4 regions of the Paenirhizobium cremeum genome follow, and region 4 is predicted to be linked to each of the others. Evidence: predicted binding sites of a transcription regulator. Region 4 holds the regulator's gene; each other region holds the start of a gene.
What was found. The regulator LexA, encoded in region 4, represses DNA repair genes until DNA is damaged. The targets are predictions, from matches to a motif close to TGTTCNNNNTGTGTTCNG.
Positions count from the first base shown of each region.

Region 1: dnaE (DNA polymerase III subunit alpha) is a predicted target of LexA. The motif match lies at 1,823-1,840, and genes of this name have one in related genera.
Region 2: ACLBKR_RS00245 (DNA recombination protein RmuC) is a predicted target of LexA. The motif match lies at 1,751-1,768, and genes of this name have one in related genera.
Region 3: ACLBKR_RS03535 (MazG nucleotide pyrophosphohydrolase domain-containing protein) is a predicted target of LexA. The motif match lies at 2,504-2,521, and genes of this name have one in related genera.

Region 1 is NZ_CP180217.1:1,243,149-1,247,359, reverse strand. It holds gene dnaE (DNA polymerase III subunit alpha) at 1-1,583, opposite strand, end outside; gene ACLBKR_RS06175 (ABC transporter ATP-binding protein) at 2,024-2,713, opposite strand; gene ACLBKR_RS06170 (lipoprotein-releasing ABC transporter permease subunit) at 2,725-4,032, opposite strand; gene proS (proline--tRNA ligase) at 4,054-4,211, opposite strand, start outside.
Region 2 is NZ_CP180217.1:47,003-51,213, reverse strand. It holds gene ACLBKR_RS00250 (methyl-accepting chemotaxis protein) at 15-1,550, opposite strand; gene ACLBKR_RS00245 (DNA recombination protein RmuC) at 1,801-3,030, shown strand; gene ACLBKR_RS00240 (ribokinase) at 3,072-3,971, shown strand; gene ACLBKR_RS00235 (methyl-accepting chemotaxis protein) at 4,169-4,211, shown strand, end outside.
Region 3 is NZ_CP180217.1:735,066-739,276, forward strand. It holds gene ACLBKR_RS03525 (SDR family NAD(P)-dependent oxidoreductase) at 22-786, shown strand; gene ACLBKR_RS03530 (D-alanyl-D-alanine carboxypeptidase) at 992-2,395, shown strand; gene ACLBKR_RS03535 (MazG nucleotide pyrophosphohydrolase domain-containing protein) at 2,524-2,829, shown strand; gene ACLBKR_RS03540 (DUF2442 domain-containing protein) at 2,854-3,264, opposite strand; gene ACLBKR_RS03545 (DUF4160 domain-containing protein) at 3,257-3,496, opposite strand; gene tldD (metalloprotease TldD) at 3,551-4,211, opposite strand, start outside.
Region 4 is NZ_CP180217.1:1,593,455-1,597,665, reverse strand. It holds gene kdsA (3-deoxy-8-phosphooctulonate synthase) at 102-950, opposite strand; gene ACLBKR_RS08065 (VOC family protein) at 947-1,840, opposite strand; gene lexA (transcriptional repressor LexA) at 2,060-2,770, shown strand; gene ACLBKR_RS08055 (ComEC/Rec2 family competence protein) at 2,751-4,211, opposite strand, start outside.

The sequences.
Region 1 (4,211 bases), 350 kb from region 4:
AGACCCTCGATCTTCTGCGCGATGTCGAGGAGGCGGGCAACGACCGGTTCCTCGGCGGCAGCCTCCTGCAGCTTCGGCTCCTCCTCGATCGCCTTGGAAAGCGGCGTCGGGTTCGCCGGATTGTTGGGCACGAGCTTGCAGATCTTGTCGACCTGACCGTAGGGCATTTCGAGCACGCGGCCGACGTCGCGAAGCGCGGCGCGCGCCTGCAACGAACCGAAGGTAATGATCTGCGCCACCTGCTCGCGCCCGTATTTCCGCTGCACGTAGCGGATCACTTCTTCGCGGCGGTCCTGGCAGAAATCGATATCGAAGTCCGGCATCGAGACGCGTTCGGGATTGAGGAAGCGCTCGAACAGCAGCGAAAAGCGCAGCGGATCGACGTCGGTAATGGTCAGCGCATAGGCAACGAGCGACCCCGCGCCCGAACCACGGCCGGGGCCGACCGGAATGTCATGCTGCTTCGCCCATTTGATGAAGTCCGAAACGATCAGGAAGTAACCCGGAAACTTCATGCGCTCGATGATCGAGAGCTCGAACTCAAGCCGTTCGCGATAATCCTTTTCCTCGAAGCCGGCGGCCATGCCGAGCGCGGACAGGCGGTGTTCGAGGCCTTCGACCGCCTGGCGCCGCAACTCCTCGGCCTCTGCCCTTTCGGCCTCCTCCGCATCGGAGCCGACACCGGCGAAGCGCGGCAGGATGGGCTTGCGCGTATCGAGGATGAACGAGCATCGCCGGGCAATCTCGATCGTATTGTCGAGCGCCTCCGGCAGATCGGCGAACAGTTCGCACATCTCCTTGCGGCTCTTGAGGTAGTGATCCGGCGTCAGGCGGAAACGGCTATCGTCCGACACGATCGCGTTATGGGCAACCGCCATCAGGGCGTCGTGCGCCTCGTAATCGGCCCGGGTCGGAAAGAAGGCCTCGTTCGTTGCCACGAGCGGAAGATCGTGCGCGTAGGCAAGCGACACCATGCGACGCTCGTGACCGCGATCATAGTCGCCATGGCGCTGCAATTCGACATAAAGCCGGTCGCCGAACAGCCGCTTCAGAGTCGAAAGCCGCGCTTCCGCCAATGGCCGATGCCCATCCTTCAAGGCCATATCCACCGGCCCCTTGGCGGCGCCCGTCAGGGCTATCAGGCCGCCGGTCCCAAGCTCGTCCAGCCAGGAGACCGATATATGTACCGCCTGGCTTGAATCCCCGCCGAGATAGGCGCGACTCACAAGATCGACGAGACGTTCCGCGCCTTCGGAGTCGGCCGCAAGCAACACGATGGCCGGATAGCCTGCGCCATGACCGACGCGCTTTTCGCCGTCGGCATCCTCCATGTCGATCGACAACTGGCAGCCGATGATCGGCTGAATGCCGTCCCCGACCGCTTTTTGCGAAAATTCGAGCGCAACGAAGAGATTGTTGGTGTCCGTGATCGCGATGGCGGGCTGGTCATCCGAGACGGCCTTGCCCAGGATCTTCTTGAGCGGCAGAGCGCCTTCGAGCAGGGAATAGGCCGAATGCACCCTCAGGTGGACGAAGCCAGGACCGCCTTTTACGACGCCCGTACCTGCTTCCGCGGCGGCCATATCACCCATCTCTGTCCGATCCTCAACTTACCAAGACTCGGTCCGATTTTCGACCGACCGAGCCGTGAAGTCCAGACCGGTTCGGCGAAGCCTCGGCGATCTCTACAGAAATGGTGCGATGGTCAAAGCGCCATCAGAAACACCGACATGCTGGCGACGAACATAGTAATGGAGGCGAATGCGGCGACATCACGAAGAATTTCAGTCATGGCTCTCTCCTACTCTTTATGTTTTTATTTTGTTCCACATATGTTCACATGTCAACCAAAAAAAAGCTGACGGCCGAATGCAACAGGAACAGAGTTCCGGAAGACGGCCGACGTCATGACGGTCGCTCAGCGACGTAAAGGAAGAGATCTGCGGCCACGCGGGGCCGTGACCGATCGATCAGGCCGGGTCCATGTAAAAAGAGAGAGAGCGAGCCGGCGGCGGGGCCTGCGTCAGGCGCTGTAATCCGCGACCTTTCCGTCGATCAGGGTCACGCAGCGGTCCATCCGAGCCGCCAGTTCATGATTGTGCGTGGCGATCAGGGCGGCGAGCCCCGACTGGCGCACCAGCGCCTCCAGCGCTGAGAAGACGTAGGATGCCGTCTCCGGATCGAGATTGCCGGTGGGCTCGTCGGCCAGCAGGACCAACGGTGCGTTGGCCACCGCGCGGGCAATCGCCACGCGCTGCTGCTCGCCGCCGGATAATTCGGCCGGCCGGTGATCGGCCCTGTGACCGATACGCATGTAATCGAGGAGCTGCGACGCGCGTTCGCGCGCCTCCTGCTTCGAAAGTCCCGCGATCAGTTGCGGCATCATGATATTCTCCAGGGCGGAGAATTCCGGCAGGAGGTGATGGAACTGGTAGACGAAGCCGACCGAATTGCGGCGGATCGCCGTGCGGCGGTCATCGGAGAGCCCCTGGCAGGCAACGCCGCCGATGGTGACCTCGCCCGCATCAGGATGTTCGAGCAGACCCGCCACATGCAGGAGCGTAGACTTGCCGGTTCCAGACGGCGCCACCAGGGCCACGGTCTCGCCGCTACGAAGATTGAAATCCGCCCCTTTCAGGATGCCGAGCAGGGTGTCCCCCTGGCCGTAATGGCGGTCGATGCCGGAAAGCGAAAGAACAGTCTTGGAGGCCATCGGACGTTTCCTTATTCGTAGCGGAGGGCCTGGACCGGATCGAGGCGCGAGGCGCGCCAGGCCGGGAAGATCGTCGCCAGGAAGGAAAGGCTGAGCGCCATGACGACGACGGAAACCGTCTCGCCGACATTCATGTCGGCCGGCAGCTGGCTGAGGAAATAGAGCTCCGGATCGAAGAGGACCGTGCCGGAGACCCAGGAAAAGAACTGCCTGATGGATTCGATATTGAGACAGACGAGCACACCGAGCAGCACGCCGGCAAAAGTACCCGCCGTACCGATGGCGGCTCCCGTCATGAAGAAAATCCGCATCACCGCACTGGACGTCGCCCCCATGGTGCGCAGGATGGCGATGTCGCTGGACTTGTCCTTCACCAGCATGATGAGGCCCGAGATGATGTTGAGCGCGGCGACGAGCACGATCAGCGTCAGGATCATGAACATCACATTGCGCTCCACCTGCAGGGCGGAGAAGAAGGTCTGGTTGCGCTGGCGCCAGTCGGTGATGAAAATCTGGCGACCGGCGGCCTCCTCGATCTTCGGGCGCAGTTCGTCGATGGCATCCGGATCGGACACGAACAGCTCGATCGACTGAACGATGCCTTCGGCATTGAAATAAAGCTGGGATTCCTCGAGCGGCATGTAGATGATCGAGGAGTCGTATTCCGACATGCCGATCTCGAAGACGCCGGAAATCGGATAGGACTTGACCCGTGGGTTGACCCCGAGCGGGGTGACATCGCCTTCCGGGGAGACGAGCGTGATCGTGTCGCCTGCCCCGACGCCGAGTTCCGAGGCCATGCGCGAGCCGATCAGGACGCCCTGCCCGGCAGCGAAACCAACCAGATCGCCCTGGCGGATATTGCCGGAAACCTCGGAAAGCTTGGTCAGGTCGTCCGGCCGGATGCCGCGCACGAGCGCGCCAGTTCCGGCGCCCGCGCGGCCGGAGGCGAGCGTCTGTCCCTCGACCAGCGGCAGAGCCATGGTCACGCCCGGAATGGCGGAAAATTTCTGGGCGAGATCGGCATAATTCTCGAGTGGGCCATCCACAGGCTGCACGATCATGTGACCGTTGATGCCGAGGATGCGGGAGATCAGCTCTGTCCGAAAACCGTTCATCACCGCCATGACGATGATGAGCGTCGCGACGCCGAGCATGATGCCGACAAAAGAGAAGCCGGCGATCACCGAAATGAAGGCCTCCTTCCGGCGGGCGCGCAGGTAGCGCCAGGCAACCATTCGCTCGAAGGCGGAGAACGGCCGGCCGACAGATCCCTGCTCGGCCGCTTCCGTCGCGTTGCCGGCGACTGCACTCTTCATTTGGTCTCCTCGCCCCGGCCGTCAGCCGACCAGTTTGTTGATGGCCGCCTCGACCGTCATCGTCTCGCGCGCACCGGTCTTGCGATCCTTGAGCTCGATTTCGCCATTGGCGACCGAGCGCGGGCCGGCGATCACCTGGGTCGGCACACCGATCAAGTCGGCTGTGGCGAACTTCGTGC
Region 2 (4,211 bases), 1.5 Mb from region 4:
TCTCTTTCCCAGTGTCAGCCCGCCCTGCGATATGCCGGATGGTCGCCGGCGTGACGATAATGAACGTTGTCCTCAACAGCATCAGCATTGCGGGTCCGGAAGCCGCGCAGGGCGGTCACCAGTCGTTCGACCTCATCCTTGAGGGTCGCGGTCTGGGCCGAGGTCTCCTCCACCATGGCCGCGTTCTTCTGGGTAATCGTATCCATCCCGCCGATGGCGGTATTGACCTCGTGAAGACCGCTCGACTGATCAGCGGCAGCGGAAGCTATGCCAGCCACGATCCCGTTGATCTCGTCGATCCGGCCGATGATCTTGTCCAGAGCCTCGCCGGCATTGTTGACGAGCCCGACACCGGTCTGAACCTGGGAGGAGCTTTGCGAGATCAGGCCCTTGATCTCCTTAGCAGCGCTTGCGCAACGCTGCGCGAGTTCGCGAACCTCCTGCGCGACGACGGCAAAGCCACGTCCAGCCTCACCGGCGCGGGCGGCCTCGACGCCGGCATTCAACGCCAAGAGGTTGGTCTGGAAGGCAATCTCGTCGATCACGCCGATGATCTTGGAGATTTCGTCGGAGGATTTCTCGATCGCCCCCATGGCGCTTACGGCATTCATCACGACATCGCCGGAAGCCCGCGCCTCATTGAGCGTGAGACCTACGACCTTTGCCGCCTTCTGAGCGCCCTCGGCGCTCAGCGTGACGTTCTGGGTCAGTTCATGCAATGCGGCGGTGCTTTCCTCGAGACCTGCGGCCTGCTGTTCGGTTCGCTGGGCGAGATCGTCGGACGCATCCGAAATCGCGGCGGTGGAGCGGAGAATTTCTTCGGCGGCGCTGCGCACCGTCTCTATGGTCGAGCGCAGTTTCTCTACCGACGCATTGTAGTCGGATGCCATGCCGACAAAATTCGGTGGCTGCTCACTGGAAAGCTTGGCCTCCAGGTCACCGTTCGCGAGCTTGGTCAGCACATCGCTCAGGGAGGCGAGGGCAACCGCCTGCTCCTGTTCGGTCCGAATGCGCGCCTCGTCGGCGGCCTTCCGCTCCGATGCCAGAATGTCGAGATAGACGGTGATGGAATAGTCCATGTCCAGAAGTGCTGCCTTGACCAGGACACCCACTTCCTCGGCAAGTGTCTGAGCTTCCTTTCGGGCAAAGCGCGTTGGCCAGCGTTCGCGGATTACGGCGTGGATCAATTGCTCGACGAGCACGGCATATCCGCCGATGTACCAACGCGGCTCCAGGCCGATACGGGCATGGGCCTTGCCGACGGCCACGACGCCTTCGACGTAACGTTCGTCGTATTGGGCATTGGCGACGACGTTCCAATGCCCCTCCTGCCTCTTCTTTGCACCCTGGATATGGTCTTCACTGCGGAAGAATGCGGCGGTTTCCGGCGTGCTGCGAACCTTTTTGTAGAAGATATCAAGCGCCGGACCGATGTTTTTCGTGATGGACGGCACCAGTTTGCGCAGGGTATTCTTTGCCTTTTCATCGAGACCAAGAAAGCTCAGGCGCGCCGCCAGCGCGTCTTTTTCGTCCACCTGTTTCATTATCATCCCCAGCTCGAAAAGGACTTGGATATGAGGCGTCGTGCACCTATCCAATTAGAATTTTATGAAATACCTTAATGGTAAACATTGTATTGCCCTAATATTTGAATTTTAGCATTTATTGCAATTCTTGCGTTCCGCCACTCTAGCGAGAACCCGAACCGAACGGCGGTTACGGCTACTGCTCCGGCCGCTCCTCCACAGTTTGTTCCCCATTTGATCTATCATCAATTCGGGAATCTGTTAGGATCGGGCAATGAACCAGATCGATACCTCGTTCCTCAATCCGTATCTCATCCACCTCACTCCGGCCATCGCGGTCATCTGCACGACCGCGATGCTGGCGCTGGTCGGCCTCGCATTGATGATCTTCCTGATACGGCGATCCAGCCGACTGCAGGCCGAGCGCCAACTGGAAGCCGACAGGCGCGAGGCGGCGGCCGAGGCAAGACTTTCCGAATTGCTGAAGGCACAAGCGGAAATGCAGGGACGGCTCGCCGCGATGTCGGAGGTTTTCGGCAACCGGCAAGCAGAACTGAACCAGGCAATCAGCCAGCGGCTTGACGGCATGACGCACCGGATCGGCGCGACGATCACCGAGCAAACCAAATCGACCCATGAAAATCTGCGCCACCTGCAGGAACGGCTTGCGGTCATCGACGCTGCCCAGAACAACATCCAGTCGCTCGCCAAGGACGTGGTCGGGCTGCAGGCCATCCTGTCAAACAAGCAGACACGCGGAGCCTTTGGACAATCCCGCATGGAGACGATCGTCGCCGACGGTCTGCCGATGGGCGCTTACAGTTTCCAGCCCACCTTGTCGAACGGCTATCGTCCCGATTGCACGATCCGCATGCCGAACGATGCCCCACCTCTTGTGGTCGATGCAAAGTTTCCGCTTGAGGCCTGGAACGCGATCCGCGAGGCAGAAACACCCGAATTGAAGAAAACGGCGGGGCAGCAGTTCCGTCGGGATATCGAAGTGCATATCCGCGACATTGCCGAGAAGTATCTCGTGGCCGGTGAGACCCAGGATATGGCTCTTCTGTTCGTGCCCTCGGAATCGATCTTCGCCGAAATACACGAGAACTTCGAGGCCGTGGTTCAAAAGGCCCACAGGCAACGGGTGGTCATCGTTTCCCCTTCGCTGCTCATGCTTTCGATCCAGGTGATCCAGGCCGTTCTGAAAGACCAGCGGATGCGGGAACAGGCACATCTCATCCAGGGCGAGGTCATCCATCTGATGGAAGATCTCGCCCGCCTGGACGAGCGGACAAGGAAGCTGCAGGCGCATTTCCTTGCGGCGCAGCGGGATGTCGACATGATCCTGACATCGGCGGACAAACTCAACAAGCGCGGCACTCGTATCGAAGCGATGGAGTTCGAGACTGCCGGCGGCGGGAACGTCGACGACAACGATCAAGCCGGCAAAGCGGTCGAAAGCCGCACGGGCTTCCTCAAGCTCAGGGTTGTTGACGAGGACTGAGCACTTCGTCCAAAAGGAGCGGAACGGAGGACGACAGTTCGATGATTACAGTATTCGGTTCCATCAACATGGATCTCATCGCCACGAGCCCCAGGCTTCCCAAGCCGGGAGAGACGGTCGGCGGAACCGGCTTCTCGACAGCGGCCGGCGGCAAAGGGGCCAATCAGGCTCTTGCGGCCCGACGCGCGGGGTCGACGGTGCGTATGGTCGGCGCCGTCGGCAGCGATCAGTTCGCCGAACCTGCCCTCCGCCTGCTCGATGAAGCCGGCGCGGATCTTTCGGCTGTAAAGCATGTGACGGAGCCGACGGGCACGGCGTTGATTATTGTCGGTGCCGACGGTGAAAACATGATCGTGGTCGTTCCCGGTGCCAACGGCACCGTCACAGCGGCCGACGCGCATAGAACGGTCGACAGCATGCAGGCTGGCGACATCCTGATGCTGCAAATAGAAGTCCCCGCTTCCGCCGTCGAAGAGGCCCTGATCGCCGCAAATCGGCGAAAGGTCACCACGATCATCAACATCGCGCCGCTGACTGCGGAAGCCGCCAGGCTTGGGCGCATGGCCGATATTGTGGTTGCCAACGAAACGGAGTTCGAGCGGCTTGCCGCCCGGGATGACATGAGCGCGGACGAGCGCGAGAAGGTCCTGCTGCAGTTGCATTCCGAAACAGGCCAGACGCTGATCGTCACGCTCGGTGCCGACGGCGTCATCGCGGCGCGAGACGGCAGGCTTTATCGCACGAAGGGGCTCGACATCACCCCGGTCGATACCGTCGGCGCCGGAGACACTTTCTGCGGTTACATCGCCGCCAGCCTCGACCAGGGGCTCGATTTCGAGCTTGCCCTGCGCCGCGCCGCAGTCGCGGGTTCACTCGCCTGTCTGAAGCCGGGAGCACAACCTTCGATCCCGGTGACCGAGGACGTCGCAAGGCACCTTTAAACCTCGAAGACGAAAAGACGCCAGCATCGCGGTTTACAAGAAAAACCATCCGTCCTTCAACGACCGTTAAACATTGGCGCATAGCTTCTCGGCAGATGAAGTGCGTTCCGGCATGACGCTAGACGCACACGTGCACCATGATGGCGCCGGAAATCCCCTGCTGTTCCGAGAACCCCCGGTCTCCCTTCGAGGTCCAAATGTTCAATTTCATCTCGCGCTCCATTGCTGCGAAACTTCTTA
Region 3 (4,211 bases), 860 kb from region 4:
CGCAACGGGAGTTCACGCCGCATGTCACAGTCACGTCGCATGGAAGGAAAGGTTTGCCTTGTCACCGGCGGAGGGACGGGGATCGGAAGGGCGACGGCCTTGCAGATGGCGCGGGAAGGGGCCGCCGCCGTGGTCATCGCCGCGCGGCGCGAAACGGAGGGCGAAGCGGTCGCCGCCGCCTGCCGGGATCTCGGCGCCGAAGCCCGCTTCGTCAGGACGGACATAAGGAGCGAGTCGGAAGTCGGAAAGATGGTGGCCGATACGGTCTCACGCTTCGGTCGGCTGGACGTCGCCTTCAACAATGCCGGCTTTCAGGAGCGCCGTGCGCCGGTCGAAGAGCAGAGCGATGCGACCTATGCGGACGTCTTCGACACCAATGTGCGCGGAGTCTTTCATTGCCTGCGTCACCAGATTCCCGCCATGCTGAAGACCGGCGGCGGCGCGATCGTCGTCAATGCCTCGGTCAGCGGCATCCGCAACCCCAATCCCGGCTTCGCTCTCTATAATGCGTCCAAGGCGGCGGTGATCGCCATGATGCGCAGCGCCGCAATAGAGAATGCCGCCCGCGGCATCCGCATCAATGCGGTCGCGCCGGGGCGGGTGGTCACGGACATGATGCTGGCGGCCGGCGTCGGCGATGTGGCGGCGGTCGCGGCCGGTCTGCCGCTGAGGCGCATGGGGCAACCGGAGGAACTCGCCGAAGCCGTCGTCTGGCTCGCCTCGGCAGAAGCGTCCTACGTGGTCGGCCATGTGCTTGCCGCCGATGGCGGTTTTCTGGCGGCCTGATCCTTAGCCATTGCACAATCCAGCCTCGGACCATTTACGGCCTGTTAACTCACAACATGAAACTTTTGGTTAACTTTGGTGATAACGTGGCCGCACTGCACAATTGTCGCCTCAATTCTGCTTTAGTCAGGCCTCGCTTCGCGCAACACGAAGTGCTTCGCCGGTTGCCCGGTATTCTGTAAAATCAAGCCGCCTCGGAGGGTTCATGAACAAGCTGTTGATCGCGTTAACTTTTTTCGTTGCGATCGCATCCTCTTCGACCTCTGTACTCGCCGGCAGCGCGCAATTGTTGCTCGATGCCCGCACCGGTGAGATCCTCGCCTCGGAAAATCCGGACGCCCTCAACCACCCGGCATCTCTCACCAAGATGATGACGATCTATCTGACGTTCGATGCGATCCGGCGCGGCAAATTGTCGTGGGACAGCCCGGTTCCCTTCTCGAAATACGCCGCATCGCGCCCACCGACCAAGCTGCGCGTCAAGCCGGGCGACGAGATCACCGTCAAGGAAGCGGTGCTCGGCATGATCGTGCAGTCCGCCAACGACGCCGCCGCCGCCATGGCGGAAAAGCTCGGCGGCACCGAAGAGCGTTTCGCGGCGATGATGACGGCCAAGGCCCGCTCGCTCGGCATGTCGAAGACCGTTTTCGTCAATGCCTCCGGCCTGCCTGACGATCGCCAGATCACCACGGCCCGCGACATGTCCACCCTCGGCATTGCATTGATGCGCGACTTTCCGAAGGAATACGGTCTGTTTGCCACGAAGAGTTTTGCGTTCCGCGGACGCACCATCAATGGCCATAACAACCTGATGTATCGCTACAAGGGCATGGACGGCATCAAGACCGGCTACACCAATGCCTCGGGCTATAATCTTGTCAGCGCCGTCAGCGACGGCGACCGTCGCGTCGTCGGCGTCGTCATGGGCGGCCGCTCCGCTGCAAGCCGCGACCGCCTGATGGAAAAGCTGATTGCCGCCAATATCCGCAAGGCATCGGGCGGCTCGCAGCTTCTCGCCAGCCGCTCCGGCGGTTCCGGCTCCGCACCGGCGGCGACGGTCGAGGTCGCCCGCCTCGACAGCCAGGCCTCCGTTCCGGTCCCCGCACCCCGCGCCGGACAGGATGCGGTCGCTGCCGTGATCGGCATGGCCAATGGCGCAACCCCGGTTCCCGCAAGCCGCTACGGCAGCGCCTATGCCGAATCGACCGAGGTCGCAAGCGCGGCTCTCGCAAGCGATGTCCCGATGATAACGCCGAAGGCGCCCGTCTCGGCCTCGATGGTCCCGACGACGAAGTCGAAGGCCGGCTCCGGCAATGCCGCCGGGCAGGGACAGACGCAGGCACAGACCAAGCCCCTCGGCAAATGGCAGATCCAGATTGCCGCCGCCACCAGCGCCGAGGCCGCGATGGACCTGCTGAGCGATGCCAGGACCAAGGTCGGCGGCGTCCTGACGACGCTCGACACCTATACCGAAGCCGTCACCCGCAACGGCACGACCTTCTACCGCGCCCGCTTCACCGGTTTCGAAAGCAAGGACGAGGCCCGCACCGCCTGCGAAAAGCTGGTCAAGAACCGCTACGATTGCGTGTTGATGCCGGCGCGGGGATAAGCCTTCCGGCCGCGTCTTTCTCCCTTCCGGTTCCTTGACAGGCGACCCCTCCGGGGCTCGTTTGCGTTTGATCTGCTCGACAATCTCGGGGAAATGCATCACAAAGTCAAGAACAAATGGAGAACAAAATGATTCCCGACCTGATGGCGCAGTTCGAGACGGCATCGGCCACCTACGCCGCCGCCCACGGAATGAAGCGGGATGCCGACTGGTTTCTTCTGAAGCTGCTGGAGGAGGCCGGGGAACTGGCGCAGGTCGCCAACCGGCTGAGCGGCCGCAGCCGGGCCAAGGGCATGAGCGAGGCGGAACTGTATCGCCTGCTGGAGGACGAGACCGCCGATCTCCTCGGTCATATCCTGCTCTTCGCCCACCATCACGGCATCGCGCTCGACGATGCAATCGAGCGCAAGTGGCGGTTCCGGCCGAATGTTTGACGAGGTGCGGTGACGCTTGCGGGGTCAGCCGTTTCGTGACGTCTTGGGAGGACGTCCTCCCTTTGTGCCGTTGGCGCGGGCTGCAGCTGATTTTGCCGGGCTTACCGTTCGCCCCGCCCGGGCCGCCATGAAGGACGCCGTACCGAAAAGACCTGCCATCAGGCCGTCGAGTGCCAGGTCCGTGTCCAATCCTTCCCAGTGAAGCGCGGTTCCGCCGCCGAGGATCTCGACCCTGGAAATCTCCTGCTCGCAGGCATCGGCGAGACCCTGGGCAAGTCGCGCGGGGAAGGCGAACACGCAATCATTGGTCAGGTCCACGACAATCCGCCCGCTTTCGCGGTCATAACGTGCGCTGCGTGCACGAGGCGATGTGGCCCGCAAGGCTCGGCCGCGTTCCAGCGCGTCGTCGATTTCCTTGTCCGTGAGGTCAGCCATGAATTTCTTGCCACCGTTTCAGAAAATGGGATTGCTGCTCCGTAACGATCTTCATCGCGCGGCGAACGTCGTTGCGCTTTACGCCATCTGCCCAGATCAGTTCGACCCCGCCATTCGGTCCGGCAAGATTGATCTTCATCTCACCATCGCAGAACACATGAACATGTGCCGGTTCGTGGTCGTTCTGAAAAATAACGAAACGAAAGCCGTCCGAGCGGAAGATGGTGACCATAAATAACCTATCGCGATAGGTTTTTCAATGAGGTCTTCCTGCCGCCTTTCCCGTTCACGCCCGCGTGCCGCCCACGGTCACCTGGTCCATCCTCAGATGCGGCTGGCCGACGCCGACCGGTACCCATTGGCCGCCCTTGCCACAATTGCCGATGCCCTTGTCGAGCATCATGTCGTTGCCGACCATGGAAATGCGCTTCATCGCTTCCGGCCCGTTGCCGATCAGCATGGCGCCCTTGACCGGCGCGCCGATCTTGCCGTTCTCGATCAGATAGGCCTCGGTGCAGCCGAAGACGAACTTGCCGGAGGTGATGTCGACCTGACCGCCGCCGAAGGAGACGGCATAGATGCCGTTCTTGACGGAGGAGATGATCTCTTCCGGCGTCTTGTCGCCGGAAAGCATGTAGGTATTGGTCATGCGCGGCATCGGCTGGTGGGCATAGCCCTGCCGGCGGCCGTTGCCGGTCGCCTTCATGCCCATCAGCCGGGCGTTCTGCCGATCCTGCATGTAGCCGACGAGACGGCCGTTCTCGATCAGCACGTTATAGCCGGAAGGCGTGCCCTCGTCGTCGACGGTGATCGAGCCGCGGCGCGCGTCGATGGTGCCGTCGTCGACGACGGTGACGCCGGGGGCGGCCACCATTTCGCCCATCAGTCCGGCAAAGGCAGAGGTCTTCTTGCGGTTGAAGTCGCCTTCAAGGCCGTGGCCGACGGCC
Region 4 (4,211 bases):
CTGCTAAAGTCGCTTGCCGGACAAAGGCCCGACCGCGATGGAAAACAGAGCGCCGGCCTCGTTCGAAGCCGGCGCATCATTATCAGCCAAACAGGAAAGCGTCAGTTGCTCTTCGCGACCGCATCGAAAGCAAGGAGCTTTTCGAGAAGCCGCGGCATGTCATCCAGCCTCACCATGTTCGGCCCATCGGACGGCGCATTGTCCGGGTCCTCGTGCGTCTCGATGAAAAGTCCGGCGATACCGACGGCAATCGCCGCGCGCGCCAGCGTTTCGACAAAACGCCGGTCGCCACCGGTCGATCCGCCCTGACCGCCCGGCTGCTGTACCGAGTGGGTGGCGTCGAAGACGACGGGAGCCCCGGTTTCCGCCATGATCGGCAGCGCCCGCATATCGGAAACCAGCGTGTTGTAGCCGAAGGAAACGCCACGCTCGCAGAGCAGAACATTAGGATTCCCGCTGGTGGTTATCTTGTTAAGAACATTCTTCATGTCCCAGGGCGCGAGAAACTGGCCCTTCTTGACGTTGATGACGCGGCCGGTCTTTGCCGCAGCGACAAGCAGGTCCGTCTGGCGGCACAGGAAGGCCGGGATCTGCAGCATGTCGACGACCGGAGCGACCTCTGCGCACTGCTCCTCCGTATGAATGTCGGTGATAACGGGGAAGCCGTATTCCTTCTTCAGGTCGGCAAATACATCCAGCGCCTTTTCAAGCCCGATACCACGCTTGCCGGAGAGAGAGGTGCGGTTCGCCTTGTCGAAGGACGACTTGTAGACGAGACCAAGGCCGAGCTTGTCGCAAAGCTCCTTCAGCACGCCGGCGATCATGAAGGCGTGATCGCGGCTTTCCATCTGGCAGGGGCCGGCAATCAAGGCGAAGCGGGCACTGTTGGAAAAAAGCACCCGATTAGCGCCCTCGCCCACGAAGACTTCGGAATTGGTGGAATTGCTCATGCGATATCCTCGAAAACAAAAGAAACGCCCTGCCCCGCAACCGGGGACACGACGAGGCGCGCACCATGGCGAACGAATGCGATGCCCCTATCAGCGAGCAGCCGCTCTGTCACGCCCATATCGCCGACCCTAAAGACGATTGCGGCCATTATCAGACCCCTTTCCCGCAGATTCGGACAGATCCCGTAGTAGCCGCTCAATCCCGAAGGGGTCAGCGCCTCGATGCGTGCATTGGCCGACTGCAGGCCGATGCCGAACGAATGCGCCTCTATTTCGCGTTGGCGGAACACGGTTTCAAGGATGTACTGGAAATCCGAAGGATTCTCCTCGCCCAGGACGATGGCGGCGATGCCGAGCACACCGTTGTCGTGACGCTCCAGACCGCCGCGATCGGCCGGCAAGGCGTTGACGCGCTGACAAGCGAACAGGAAGAAATCCGGCGAGCGGAGATCGGCCGCGAAGGCCAGGCGAAAGCCGGCCATCGTTTCAGCGCCGTCCGACAGCTTCAGCGGCCGTTCGAAATACAGCATGTCACCGGCGGAAAAGCCTTCCTCGCAATATCTTTCGTGGTCTGCCGCGGCATCACCGCTTTTGACGACGATCGCCGAGCCACCCTCCCCGCGGCGGAAACGAAATGCCTGATCGCGCGCGACGAAAACATTGCCTTCCCGGGCAGCGGCCTCGCATTCCTCGCGGCTCGCCACCGCCAGCGGCTCCAGATAGGTGTCGTCCGAGAAAAACACGCAAGCGTTCTCGGTGCCGAACGGATGGCGCGCCTCGGCCGCCACCGTGAAACCCAGGCTATTCAGACGTGCAAGCGCCTCTTCGAGCCCCGCAACCGGCAATACTACATGGTCGAGCGCCCGCAGGCTTTCCTGATGATCGGACATTTCCGGAGCCCCCTCGCTCGCCATTGCATCCAGCGCAGGTTTTAGCGCTTTGCCCTAGATTGGCAAGCCGGCACGACCTCAGAGGGTCCGCCTTGCGTTTGCCTGGAGAAAAATGACGATCATTGATTACTCCTTCACGGAAATTTAGGTACTTGCGGAACACAAATGGAACATATAGTGTCTGTTCTGGATTTGTTTCATACATCGGGGCACCGCAACATGCTGACGCGCAAGCAACAGGAACTGCTTCTCTTCATTCACGAGCGGATGAAGGAATCAGGTGTGCCTCCGTCTTTCGATGAGATGAAGGATGCGCTCGATCTCGCCTCCAAGTCCGGTATTCACCGGCTGATTACCGCACTCGAGGAACGCGGTTTTATTCGCCGCCTGCCCAACCGTGCCCGCGCGCTGGAAGTCATTAAGCTTCCTGAAGCCTATACGCCAAGCCTTCAACCCCGCCGTGGCTTTTCGCCGAGCGTCATCGAGGGCAGCCTTGGAAAGCCGGCGCCGGTGGCCGCCGCCAGACCCGCAGCGGAAAACACCAATTCCGTCAATGTGCCCGTCATGGGCCGCATCGCTGCCGGCGTACCGATCTCGGCGATCCAGAACAACACGCATGACATTACCGTTCCGGCGGAGATGCTCGGTTCCGGCGAGCATTATGCGCTTGAGGTAAAAGGCGATTCGATGATCGAAGCCGGCATTCTTGACGGCGACACGGTCATCATCCGCAATACGTCGACGGCCAGTCCTGGAGACATCGTCGTTGCGCTGGTCGATGACGAGGAGGCGACATTGAAGCGCTTCCGCCGTCGCGGCGCCTCGATTGCCCTCGAAGCCGCCAATCCGGCCTACGAGACACGTATCTTCGGACCCGACCGCGTGAAGGTCCAGGGCAAACTGGTCGGCCTTATTCGTCGTTATCACTGACAGCCGGTCCAGATCCGGAAACCGGGGTCTTTTCCGCTTCGAACTTGGCCGTTGCGTCCAAATGGCTGATCCCGAGTGACGTTCGCACCGCCGGAAATGTGCCGCTGCGCCAATCATAATAGCGATGTTGTGACCAGGGACGCGGCGGTCCGTCAAAAGAAGCATTGATCGTCATTTGCCGACTGATGCGGTCAGCGAGGCGAATTTCCACTGCACCGGTTCGCCTGAGGGTTTCGGCCTCAATCAGGGCCGCTCCCGAGCGACAGGCGGAAAATCCGAGCCGCCGCTCGGAAATCACGAGGTCGGCGATATCGCAGGCCTCGCCGGCAAGAGCACCGTCTTCGACCGTCGCGATGGTCCAGCCGTTTGCAAGCTTTGCCGCACACCATGTCTTCGGCTCGCAGACGAAACGACCGGTTTCGGCGCCGGCCAGCGCTTTGCGCATGCGTTCGGCCACGGCGTCGAGGTCCGCCTGCGCTCGCTGCTTGCGGTCGGGACCGGGAGACTTTTCCGGAGCGGGCGCGGCTATCGCGTTCGGGGCGATGTGCGCCTTAAATTGCCGGGCCGCGCGCCACTGATCGAAGACAAAAGAGGGCGGACGCGGTCGGTTCGTGGCGATTGAAGCCGGCGAACGCAAAAGGCCGACCAGCCGGCCATCCTCCGAGACCAGAAGATCGGCCCGCGGCATCCCGCCGGGCACGGCGACAAGCCCCCATACCGACGCCATCAACAGCAGCGTGCCGATGTGCCGCCAGACACTGCTCAGCAGCGTCAGGAAAAGCAGGCCAGCGGAGGCCACCGGCAGAAACCATCCGGGCGGCTGCGGGAAACCGATGCCCTCTCCCCATCCAGCGACCTCCCTCGCGATCATCAGCACCCAGTCGAGGCCGACACCCATCACCACAAGAAACGGGGCATCCAACCCGAACGGCATCAGCAGCATCGCCACAAGCCCGGCCGGCATGACGATCAGCGAAATCAGGGGCATGGCGGCAAGGTTAGCCTCGAGGCTGTGGGGCGCCAGACGGTGAAAATGGGCTATGGCGAAGACAGCAGTCGACAGACCTCCGATCAGCGAGGTCAGGAGCGTGCCGGCAATCACGCTCCAACTCCATTTCAACGCCGCGGCGCCGGGAAAGGCGAACTCGGGAAACCACCGCTTTGCCGGCTTCTCACGCCATGCCGCGTAACCGGCGATCAGGGCGGCGGTCGCGGCAAAGGACATCTGGAAGCTCGGCCCCATGATCGCCGAGGGCGTCACCGCGACGATCACAACCGCCGCCAGTGCCAGGTTTCTCAGGCTGATCGCGGGACGGTCGAAAAGAACGGCGACAAGCATGATCGCCGTCATGAGGAAGGCGCGAACCGCCGAGACCTGATAGCCGGAGATCAGCAGATAAGCGAATGCGCCGAGAAGCGCACCTCCGGCCGCAAGCTTTTT